Regions from separate parts of the Embleya australiensis genome, predicted to be linked through region 1. Evidence: riboswitches for the same ligand, from Rfam matches in the RefSeq annotation. Region 1 holds a riboswitch; each other region holds the start of a gene.
What was found. A riboswitch is a leader RNA that binds a small molecule or an ion and turns the genes downstream of it on or off. The one in region 1 is predicted to bind cyclic di-AMP.

Region 1 (3,483 bases):
CCGGTTGCGGGAGTTGATGGCGGCGCGGGGGCTGCCGCTGCCGAAGCGCTACCCCGCGCGGGGCTGACGCCGGGGAAGCGCCGCTCGCTCGGTGCGTGGCGGATACGGCCGCTTCGGCGGACGGTGCCCATCCGGCCGGCACCGTCCGCGCGGCGGGCATGGAACAGGGCCGGGCCCGTCGACGCGTGGTCGACGGGCCCGGCCCTGGAACTTCCCGGTTGTGCTCGGATCAGAGGTTGACGCCGTGCGCGCGCAGGTAGGTGACGGGGTTGATGCCGCTGCCGTAGTTCGGGGTGGTGCGGATCTCGAAGTGCAGGTGCGGGCCGGTCACGTTGCCGGTCGCGCCCGAGAGGCCGATCTGCTGACCGGTGCTCACCGTCTGGCCGGCGCGGACGCCGATGCTGGACAGGTGGGCGTACTGCGAGTACTTGCCGTCCGCGTGCTTGATGACGACCTCGTTGCCGTAGGCACCACCGTTGCCGGCGCTGACCACGGTGCCCGAGGTGATGGCCTTGACCGAGGTGCCGGTGCCGACCACGAAGTCCTGGCCGGTGTGGCTGCCGCTGGACCACATGGAGCCACCGGTGCCGAACGCGGTTCCCAGCGCGCCGTTCACCGGAGCGACGTAGCCGGAGGAGTTGACGGCGGTGCTGCCGGCCTTGGCCGAGGAGTCCTTGGCCACAACGGGGGCCTTCTCCTTGGTCACGGGCTTCGGCGCGACCTTGACCGACACGGAGGGCTTGGCCTCGGTCTTGGTCTCGACCTGGGCCTCGGTCTTGGTCTCGACCTTGGCCTCGGTCTTCGTGGCGGCCGCGGCCTTGCCGGAGAGCGAGAGCTTCTGGCCGACCAGGATCAGGTTCGGGTTGCCGCCGATGACGGACTTGTTGTCGGCGTACAGCTTGTGCCAGCCGCCCTCGACGTCCTTGGCCGCGGCGATCTTGGACAGGGTGTCGCCCTTGACCACGGAGTAGGTGGTGGTCGTGGCCGTGGTCTCGGCGGCCGGGACGACCTCGATCTTCGGGGCCTTCGGGGCCGGCGCGGACTCGACCGGCTTCTCGGCGACCTTCGGGGCGACCTTGACGGTGGCCTTGGTCGAGCCCGACTTGGCGTTGGGGGAGACGGCCGGAGCGGCGCCGCCACGGGTCAGGCCCGCGGGGCCCGAGGTGTTCGGCCACGCGCCGGGGCCCTGTACGGCGAGGACCTTCTCCGCGATGGCGATCTGCTGGTCCTTGGTGGCCAGGTCCGCACGCGGGGCGTACTGCTGACCGCCGAACTCGTTCCAGGTGCTCTGCGTGAACTGCAGGCCACCGTAGAAACCGTTGCCGGTGTTGATGTGCCAGTTGCCCGAGCTCTCGCCCATGGCGACCTTGTCCCAGACGGAGACCGGGGCGGCGGTGGCGGAGGTGGCGAAGCCGGTGATCAGCGGGGCGGCGACGATGGCGCCGGCCATGCCGAGGGTGAGCGCGAGGCGCGCGTTCTTGGGCTTGCGGGCAGGGGTGATGAACGACTGCACGAAGATTTTTCCTTCTCCCACGCCTACGAAGTGAGCTGTCGGATTCGGGCTGGAGAGTCTCGCCCGGCCGGCGTCGACTCCTCGGGTATCGAGGAGGCGGGCACGGCTTCACCCCAAGCCGTCGTTATCGAACGTCCGCGACATGCGGACGCCCGGGACGGCATTCCACTTGGTTCCCCCGCTCCTGCCTTTCGGGTTTCGTACCGTGGCCTCTCCGGCGGCAGGATTCGGCGAACCGGGAGACACATTCCGCCGAACACCGGACCGGTGCGGCGAAGCACCAAGCTACGCATACACCCGACTCGGATCCAAACATCACGTTTCGCCGAAACCGAAGATTCGGGTCGGAAGGGTGGAATTCCGGGACCGAAAGTCCCGAAGCGTCCACGCATTGTGCCCGGGACCTTGAGCGGAGAGTGATGCGGGAATTGCAGGGAGTCAGAATCGTGGAAACTCGGTTCACGGTGCGTGCGAGTTTCTGACAATCGGTACGCGGGATGTGACGTGCGCCACGGGGTTTGTCGAAAACGACAGTCTCGGGACGGTGGAAAACGGGTCGAAATGGGGCTCGACCTGCCCGTTTATGGGAGGCGGCGAGGGCGAAGGGCGTGCGTGTTGTGGTGTGGGCACTCGGCGGGATGGCTCCGTTCGAACCGGGTGGCGCGGTGGAGCGCTTCGGTCTGACCCGCCCCGAATGGGGTGATTTGCCCGTACATGAACTGCGGGTGATCGTGTCGGGCGGCGCCCGCCGGGGTCCTCATCCACTGAGCGTCAGCCGAACCGACTCGGGCAGCGGCTGTCCCGCACCGGCAGCCCGATTCGCGGGCGCGGGTATCGCACCGGGACCGGGCAGGCTTGGCGCCTGGTCCGACCATCCCGATGCCGACCGGATGGGTCCGGCCGCGGCCGGGACGGTGGCGGTACCGGTCGCGCGAGAATCGCGTCTCACGGGCTGACGAGCCCCTGAAGCACCTGGAACGCGACGGCGACCACCAGCGCGTTGTAGAAGTAGGCGATGACGGTGTGAACGAGCACGATCCGCCGCATCCGCACACCGACGACTTCGACATCGCTGGTCGCGAACGACGTGGCGAGCGTGAACGAGAAGTACGCGAAACTCAGGAACGACGGCGTCGTGCCCTCGGGGAACCGAAGGTCGCCGTGCCCGCCGGTGACGTCGATGACGAGGTAGATCTGCGCGAAGCCGACCTGCATCAGCGCCCACGACAGGATCACTCCGAGCGAAGCGGCGACCGTCAGTCCGAGATCACGATGACCGCCGACGACCTGGTCCTTCGCAAGCAGAGCCGTCACCGCCGACACGGCGCCGGTCGTCCCCGCGAGCAGCGGCGCGATCCACGACCACCGGGCCAGAGCGCGCAGCTCCGTGACCGCGCCGGCCTCGACGGGTTGTCCCCGCCAAACGGCCGCGAACCCGCCGGCGATGTAGAGCGACCCGACGACGACCCACACGATCAGCGCCCACCGGGCGGTGCTGCTCAGGAACGCGACACTGGACAGGAAGATCAGTGTCTCTGCGGCCGACCCCGTCCAGCGAAGTCGTGCCCGCGCACGCGGTCCGGCCATGTGCCGATTCTGTCAGTCGGTCGAAGCAGCCGGTGTCAGCGAAACACGGCGCGTCTCGGCGAGGTCGTGGGCCCGTGGTCCTGGCGCCATTCACTCCGAGTTGCTTGTCACTTCGCCGGAGCCTCGGCAGGGCAGGGCAGGGCAGGGCAGGGCAGAGCCGAGCCGGGTGAGTGTGGGTGTCTCGGGTCGGGTACGGCGTATGCGGCTCCCCCCGTGTGGAGTCGCATACGCCGAACTCGGCCCGAGACGCCGGTGTCGGGCCCGTGATGGTCAGGGCGTCCGGGCGCCGCCGTTGGGTGTGGTGAGGAATTCGGCGAGGTGTACCGCGCGTACGCGCGACTTGCGGCGTCGCAGCCCGGTGCGGAGTTGGCGCAGGCAGCCGG
Region 2 (3,483 bases), on a different replicon from region 1:
ATGGACGTGGGCAGCGACTGCGCCGTGTCGACCGCCACCGCGGCGACACCGAGGCGTTCGAGGAGAGCCGTCGTCGCGGCGCGATGTTCGTCCTGCCACCAGAGCGGATGCCGGAACTCGACGGCGAGCGGCCACCCTTGGGCCCGCTCGACGCAGTCGCGAAGGAAGCGTGTGGCGGCCACACCAGGCGCCAAGGACGGCGGGAACTGAAAGAGCAACGTGCCGAGACGTCCTGCCTCGCGCAACGGCAGCAGCGCCCCGCTGAACCGTTGCCAGACCTCGTCCGACAAACGATCGTCGACAGCACCCGGGCGCACCCGTGGCGGCAGCAGGGACCGCAGCTCCGCCGGCAGCGAACCCGGCCTGGTGGGATGCCCGGTGAGCAGCGAGAACGCCTTGACGTCGAAGGTGAATCCGTCAGGCGTACGGTCCACCCACAGCAGACTGTTGCGGGTGCTGGGCAACGCGTAGTAGGTCGCGTCCACCTCGACCACCGGGAACTGCCGTGCGTAGTACCGAAGTCGGTGTTCCGCGTCCCGGCATTCGGCCGGATACCAACCACTGGAGACCAAGGCGGAGTCGGTCCACGAACAAGTGCCCACCGATATACGACCCATGGTCCACACGCCTACCCCGGTTCCCGGAACCTTCGCCAAGGCAAGGCAAGGCAGGGCAGGGCAGGGCAGGGCAGGGCAACCCGAGATCCCGCGTGCCCCGAAGCACCGGCGGCAACGACGACGGCGATCGGTCCGGGAGTTGGGTGCCGCGCTTCCCTGGACCGATCGCCGTGAACGCGCGCGTGCTCGCGCGCGGTCGTTCGGTCTAGCCCGGGCGGACGGCCGCGTAGAACGGCATGGAGTCCAGAGGGGCCTCGGTTACGTTCTTGCCGGGGCGGGGGGCGTGGATGATCTTGCCGTTGCCGATGTACATGCCCACGTGCGAGTTGTCCGAGAAGTAGAACACCAGGTCGCCCGGCTTGAGCGCGTCCTTGGAGATCCGCGGGCCGTCGTTGACCTGGGTCCACGTGGTGCGGCTGAGCGAGACGTTGGCCGCTCGCCACGAGGCCTGGGTCAGGCCCGAGCAGTCGTACGAGTCGGGGCCCACGCCTCGCGGCGCGTACGGCTTGCCGATCTGGGCGCGCGCGAACGCGATCGCGGCCGCCGCCCGGCCGGACACGGGGACGTCCTTGCCCGTCGTCGGCGGCGGGTCCGTCTTGTCGCGCGAGCTGCGGTCGGTCTCGGTGCGCGAACCGGCGTCGTTCTTGTGCTCGTTCGAGTCGAGGACTTCCTTCTGCTGCTGCGCGGTGAGCGTGTTCAGCAGGCGCTGCGCCTCGGTGAGCTTGTTCTGGATCTCGCCCTTGTGCCGGTTCAGCTCGGTGCGCAGCTTCTCCAGTTCCGCGAGCTGCGAGGAGGCCTCGGTGCGGTCCTGCTGGAGAACTCGGGCCTGCGCCGCGATCTGCTTCAGCTTCGCGGCCTGCTGGCCGTCGAGCTGGGACAACATCTGCGACTTCTGCAGGTAACCCTCGGGGTCGCCGCTGAGCGCGAGCGAGAGGGACGGCGGGAGGCCGCCGCTGCGGTACTGGTTGGCCGCCAGGACACCGATCTGGTCGCGCAGCGTGTTGAGCGCGGCCTGTTCCTCGGTGATCCGGGCCTGGGTCTGGTTCGCGGTGCCCTGCTGCTTGGTGATCTGCTCGTCGACGCCGTTGGCGGCTTCGGTGGCCTTGATCGCCTCGCTGTGCAGCTGGTTGACGCGGTCCTTGGTCTGCTGGAACGACTGCGCGGGGTCCGCGCTCGCGGTGCCGGCGAAGGTCATCACACCGGTCATCGTCGCGGCGGCCGTGACCACGGTCGCGGCGGTACGCATGGCGGTGCGGGGCTTGGGCTTGCGGTGCTGCCCGGATCGACGCTGGGACGCCACTGGCGGCGGTCTCCTTCCTCGGCCGCCTACCGGGTTAGCTGACGGGTTCGGGCGGAAGAAGGCGCCCTACGGTGCCGAAGCACCGATTCACCCCAGGGACTGCGAGGGTCCCCGGTTCCGGCTTCATGTCGCGGCGACCGTGGTTGCCCACCGTCACCGAAACCCGTCACCGAATTCGGCGGAGGCGAACGTGTCGACCGGGTGGCCGACGTGGAGCCGCTCGCCTATCGCAGAACGATAGTCACAGGCGTGTCACGACCCTCACTCCGAGTCTCTACATTACCAAATCTTTGCCAAGAGTTCCGTTTCACCGGTCGTCGTATCACAGGAAAAGCACTCGGAATCCCGAAAGTCGATCTTGGGCTGATTTGGCAACGATTGGCGGCAAGGATCCGCCGTCCGACCTCCACAAACGTCGTCGCATCCGCGAAATGGGCCGACCGCGGGGATACCACCTCCGAGGCTCCGCTGTTTCGCCCGGCTTGCCCGTCCTTTTCGAACCGGACATTCACCGGTCCGGCCGAGCCGAGGCGAATACGCGACATCGAGCGACACCGAACAGGTGTGGGCAGACCCCGAACCCGGATTCGAAAATCGCCCCCGGGCCGGCGCCGCGCCCACTACCCCGGCCTACCCCGGCCTACCCCGACACCGACCGCCCCGCCGCCACCGCCAGGTCGCCTTCCGCTCCCGCACGCGCGTCGTACTCCGCCCGCGCCTCGGCGATGCGTTCCTGATGTTCCTCGGTCCAGGTGACCAGCGAACGGATCGTCGTGTGCAGCGTGGTCCCCATCGGGGTGAGCGCGTAGTCCACCCGAGGCGGCACGACCGGATACACCGTGCGGCGCACCAGGCCGTCGCGTTCGAGCTGGCGCAGCGTCACGGTGAGCATGCGCTGGCTGATCCCGTCGATCTCCCGCCGCAACTCGGTGAAGCGCAACGTACGGCTCTCCAGGATCGCGATCACCAGAAGCGACCACTTGTCCGCGACCCGGTCGAGGATCTGCCGGACCTCGCACCCCTCGCGCACGTCCCACTGGAGGGCGTCGTAGTCCTCCTGGTTACTCGGGCAGGGGGTCGGTTCCTTCGAAGTGCCTTCTTCCATGGAAGTCGATGCTGCCGAAGGATGGGGTCGGTTACAAGAGGGAACCGGGTTCGTCCGAAGAACCGACCCCCGGCACCCCGATCCCACCGCGATCCCACCCACCCGCGTCCCGAGGGGCTGTCGCATGTCCACATCCACGTCCGCACCCGGCAGCGCCGCCGAATCCGCCCCCGAATCCACCCCCGGCGACGCCCCCGCCGGCCGAATGAGCCCCCGCGCCTGGGGCATGCTGCTCGTCCTCTGCGGCGCGATCTTCCTCGAGGGCATCGACATCGCGATGCTCAACGTCGCGCTGCCCACCATCCGCGAGGACCTGGGCATGTCCACTGGTGGCGTGAGCTGGGTGATGAGCGCGTACGTGCTCGCCTACGCCGGCTTCATGCTCCTCGGCGGCCGCACCGCCGATCTGCTCGGCCGGCGGCGGATGTTCCTCCTGTGGCTGACCGTCTTCCTGGTCTTCT
Region 3 (3,483 bases), on a different replicon from region 1:
ACCGGTGAAGCCGTTGCCCGGCTCACGCTTGCCGAAGCCGCCCAGGATGTGTGCGTGCGCCACCACGACGGCCGTGGCCAGCAGCAGTCGGATCAGCCCGATGCTGTTGTCCCGGCCCGAGAAACGATCGGCCAACGTCCCCTGTCGGCCCATTGAGAAAACGCGTCGCACGCGTTCCACGCCCTTCCGATGATGCGATTACCGCACAGCAACGTGGGAGCTTTTCCGTGCGATGTGTGAACTCTGTACACGAAATCCCGTGCATGGTAACGGTCGCACCGCCCCCGGGTCGGACATCTCCGCGCCGCCGGGTCCGAGCCCCCGTCGCGGCTCCGCCGCACGTTCGGGATGCCGGATAGGCTCGCGTCATGAAGTGGCTTGTCACCGGCGGTGCCGGGTACATCGGGACGCATGTCGTGCGAGTGTTGCTCGCGGCCGGTGAGGATGTGGTCGTCGTCGACGACTTCTCCTCGGGCGAGCGGAAGCGGGTGCCCGACGGGGTGCCGCTGATCGTCGGGTCGGTCCTGGATCGGGCACTCCTCGACGAGACGTTCCGGACGCACCGGGTCGACGGCGTGGTGCACATCGCGGCGAAGAAGCAGGTGCCCGAGTCGGTCGCGCGTCCCCTCTATTACTACGAGGAGAACGTGGAGGGCCTGCGCACGCTGCTCGCGGCGATGGTCGCGGCCGAGGTGCCCCGGATCGTGTTCTCCTCCAGCGCCGCCGTCTACGGCATGCCCGACGTGGACCTGGTCGACGAGGACACCCCGTGTCTGCCGATCAACCCGTACGGCGAGAGCAAGCTGGTCGGCGAGTGGCTGATCCGGGCCACCGCGCGGGCGCACGGGATCTCCTACGCCTCGCTGCGCTACTTCAACGTCGCGGGCGCCGGCGCGCCGGAGCTCGCGGACGCGGGCGTGTCCAACCTCGTGCCGATGGTGCTGGAGAAGTTGACGGCCGACCGGGCGCCGGTGATCTACGGGGACGACTACGCCACCCCCGACGGCACCTGTGTGCGCGACTTCATCCACGTGGTGGACCTGGCCGAGGCGCACGTGGCCGCCGCCCGCCGGCTCGCCGCCGACCCGGACACGCGCCTGGTGCTCAACGTCGGCCGCGGTCGGGGTACCTCGGTCCGCGAGATGGTCGAACTCATCCGCGAGGTCACCGGTTTGCGCGAGTTCGCGCCCCAGACGCTGCCCCGGCGCGCCGGCGACCCGGCCCGGGTGGTCGCGAGCGCCGAGCGGATCGCGGCCGAACTGGGCTGGAAGGCCCGCCTGGACGTCTCCGACATGGTGGAGAGCGCGTGGGCGGGGTGGCAGGCGCGGCGCGGGTGACGGGCGCGGGACGCGCCACGGGGTGAGCGCCGGGCCGGCCGAACGTGTGCCGCGCGTCCTGTGCTCCCGAATCACCCCGAGCGCCTTCGTGTGCTCCGAACGCCTCGATGCGACGCCGGCTGTCCGGTCGGCGTCGCGGGGAGCGCGTGGAGTGAAGTGCGCCGGGATGAATCGGACTTGGGGCTTTTGTCCTGTGGGCCGAATCACTCCGGCTGCGGGTGCGGACGGGTGCGGCGATGGGTAACGGCGCCATTCCGGACCCGAGACGCGCGATGCGCCTGTGACGAACGGGACTTCGGTGATCATTCGCGGGTGATCCATACGAGGCTCGATCAAGGTTCTCTGTCACCCGATCCGGCCGAATCCACCACGGAACGCCAACTACGGTCCTTTCCGTAAGGGATCATCTACATTGCGCTCAACCGCAAAACGGATAATCGGCTTCTATCCGACACAGACTTGTGATCTTCGGCGGGGCCTGCTTAGCGTTCGATCCGTCCGTATCCCACACGGACCCCGATCGCCGGTACGCCGAATCCTGTCGCCGGCCGTTCGGGAGGCTGACGAGCACCACACGACAGGAGCGGGGGAACCACAGGTGAACCGCCGCGCACGGCACCGATCGAGACGGTCGGCGGCCGTGAACGGCTTGGGGTGAAGCCACGTTCTTCGGAACGTGACCGGGCTATCGATCTCCGGCCCGAATCCGACAGCTCACCTCGTAGGCGTGGGAGAGGATCCAGCCATGCTGTCCGGAACCGGGCGTCATCGCCGTCGCAGCACCAGCAGGACCACGCGTCTGATCGCCGCGGCCGGCGTCGCCGGTGTCGGCGTCGCCATGCCGATCATCGGGGCGGGCACGGCTCAGGCCGCGTCCGTGAGCACCTGGGACAAGGTCGCCCAGTGCGAGAGCACGGGCAACTGGAAGATCAACACCGGTAATGGCTTCTACGGCGGCCTCCAGTTCACCCAGAGCACCTGGAACGAGTTCGGCGGCTCGCAGTACGCCGCGCGCGCCGACCAGGCGACCAAGAGCCAGCAGATCGCGATCGCCGAGAAGGTGCTCAAGAGCCAGGGCCCCGGCGCCTGGCCGGTCTGCTCGGTCAAGGCGGGCCTGACCCGCGGCGGTGCCGCTCCGGACCTCGACACGGGCTCGGCGGGCGGCAAGACCGCGCCGAAGACGGCCCCGAAGACGGAGAGCGCCAAGCCGGCGCCGAAGACCGAGACCGCCAAGCCGAAGATCGAGGTCAAGAGCGAGGCGCCGAAGACCGAGGCGCCCAAGGACGAGACTCCCAAGTCCGAGGCGCCCAAGGCCGAGACGACCGCCAAGACGGACGCGGCGGGCGGCTCCTACGTCGTGGTCGCCGGCGACACGCTGTCGCAGATCGCGAACGCCAGGAACGTGCCCGGCGGTTGGCCGAAGCTGTACGAGGCCAACAAGAGCGTGGTCGGCGAGAACCCGGACCTGATCTTCCCGGGCCAGCAGCTCACGGTCGACGGCAAGGCCGCGCCGGCCGCCGAGACCAAGACCGAAACCAAGACCGAGCCCAAGGCCGAGGCGCCGAAGGCGGAGACGCCCAAGGCCGAGGCCAAGACCGAGGTCAAGCCGGCCGCCGCGCCGAAGACCACGGTCAAGACCGAGAGCACCAAGGCCGACTCCCCGGCCAAGGGCTCCGAGCAGGCCTCCGGTTCGTATGTCGCCCCGGTCTCCGGCGCCACCCTGACCGCGAGCTTCGGCTCGGGCGGGTCGCGCTGGTCCAGCGGCCATCACACCGGCCAGGACTTCGCCGTCTCGACCGGCACCACGGTGCGCGCGGTCACCTCCGGCACGGTCGTCTCGGCCGGCTGGGGCGGCGCGTACGGCAACGAGGTCGTGATCCGGCACGCGGACGGCAAGTACACCCAGTACGCGCACCTGTCCTCGATCTCGGTCAAGGCCGGGATGAAGGTGCAGACCGGCCAGAAGATCGCGCTCTCCGGCGCGACCGGCAACGTCACCGGCCCGCACCTGCACTTCGAGGTCCGCACCACGCCGAACTACGGCTCCGCGGTCAACCCGATGACGTGGCTGCGCAGCCACGGCGTGAACGTCTGATCCACCGCACTCCCGCGCCGAACGGCGGGCGTCCCCTTCGGGGGATGCCCG

Region 2: it holds a riboswitch for cyclic di-AMP, as region 1 does, so the genes downstream of both, ACMXN5_RS17610 (C40 family peptidase) here and ACMXN5_RS38555 (transglycosylase family protein) in region 1, are expected to answer to the same signal.
Region 3: it holds a riboswitch for cyclic di-AMP, as region 1 does, so the genes downstream of both, ACMXN5_RS17920 (transglycosylase family protein) here and ACMXN5_RS38555 (transglycosylase family protein) in region 1, are expected to answer to the same signal.

Annotation. Positions count from the first base shown of each region.
Region 1 is NZ_CP182423.1:1,896,194-1,899,676, reverse strand. It holds gene ACMXN5_RS38560 (glycerophosphodiester phosphodiesterase family protein) at 1-67, shown strand, start outside; gene ACMXN5_RS38555 (transglycosylase family protein) at 230-1,450, opposite strand; cyclic di-AMP (ydaO/yuaA leader) riboswitch at 1,519-1,720, opposite strand; gene ACMXN5_RS38550 (DUF1345 domain-containing protein) at 2,459-3,100, opposite strand; gene ACMXN5_RS38545 ((Fe-S)-binding protein) at 3,371-3,483, opposite strand, start outside.
Region 2 is NZ_CP182422.1:4,077,149-4,080,631, reverse strand. It holds gene ACMXN5_RS17615 (DUF72 domain-containing protein) at 1-617, opposite strand, end outside; gene ACMXN5_RS17610 (C40 family peptidase) at 823-1,917, opposite strand; cyclic di-AMP (ydaO/yuaA leader) riboswitch at 1,926-2,063, opposite strand; gene ACMXN5_RS17605 (winged helix-turn-helix transcriptional regulator) at 2,558-3,022, opposite strand; gene ACMXN5_RS17600 (MFS transporter) at 3,228-3,483, shown strand, end outside.
Region 3 is NZ_CP182422.1:4,148,937-4,152,419, reverse strand. It holds gene ACMXN5_RS17930 (acyltransferase family protein) at 1-153, opposite strand, end outside; gene galE (UDP-glucose 4-epimerase GalE) at 369-1,337, shown strand; cyclic di-AMP (ydaO/yuaA leader) riboswitch at 1,896-2,080, shown strand; gene ACMXN5_RS17920 (transglycosylase family protein) at 2,083-3,432, shown strand.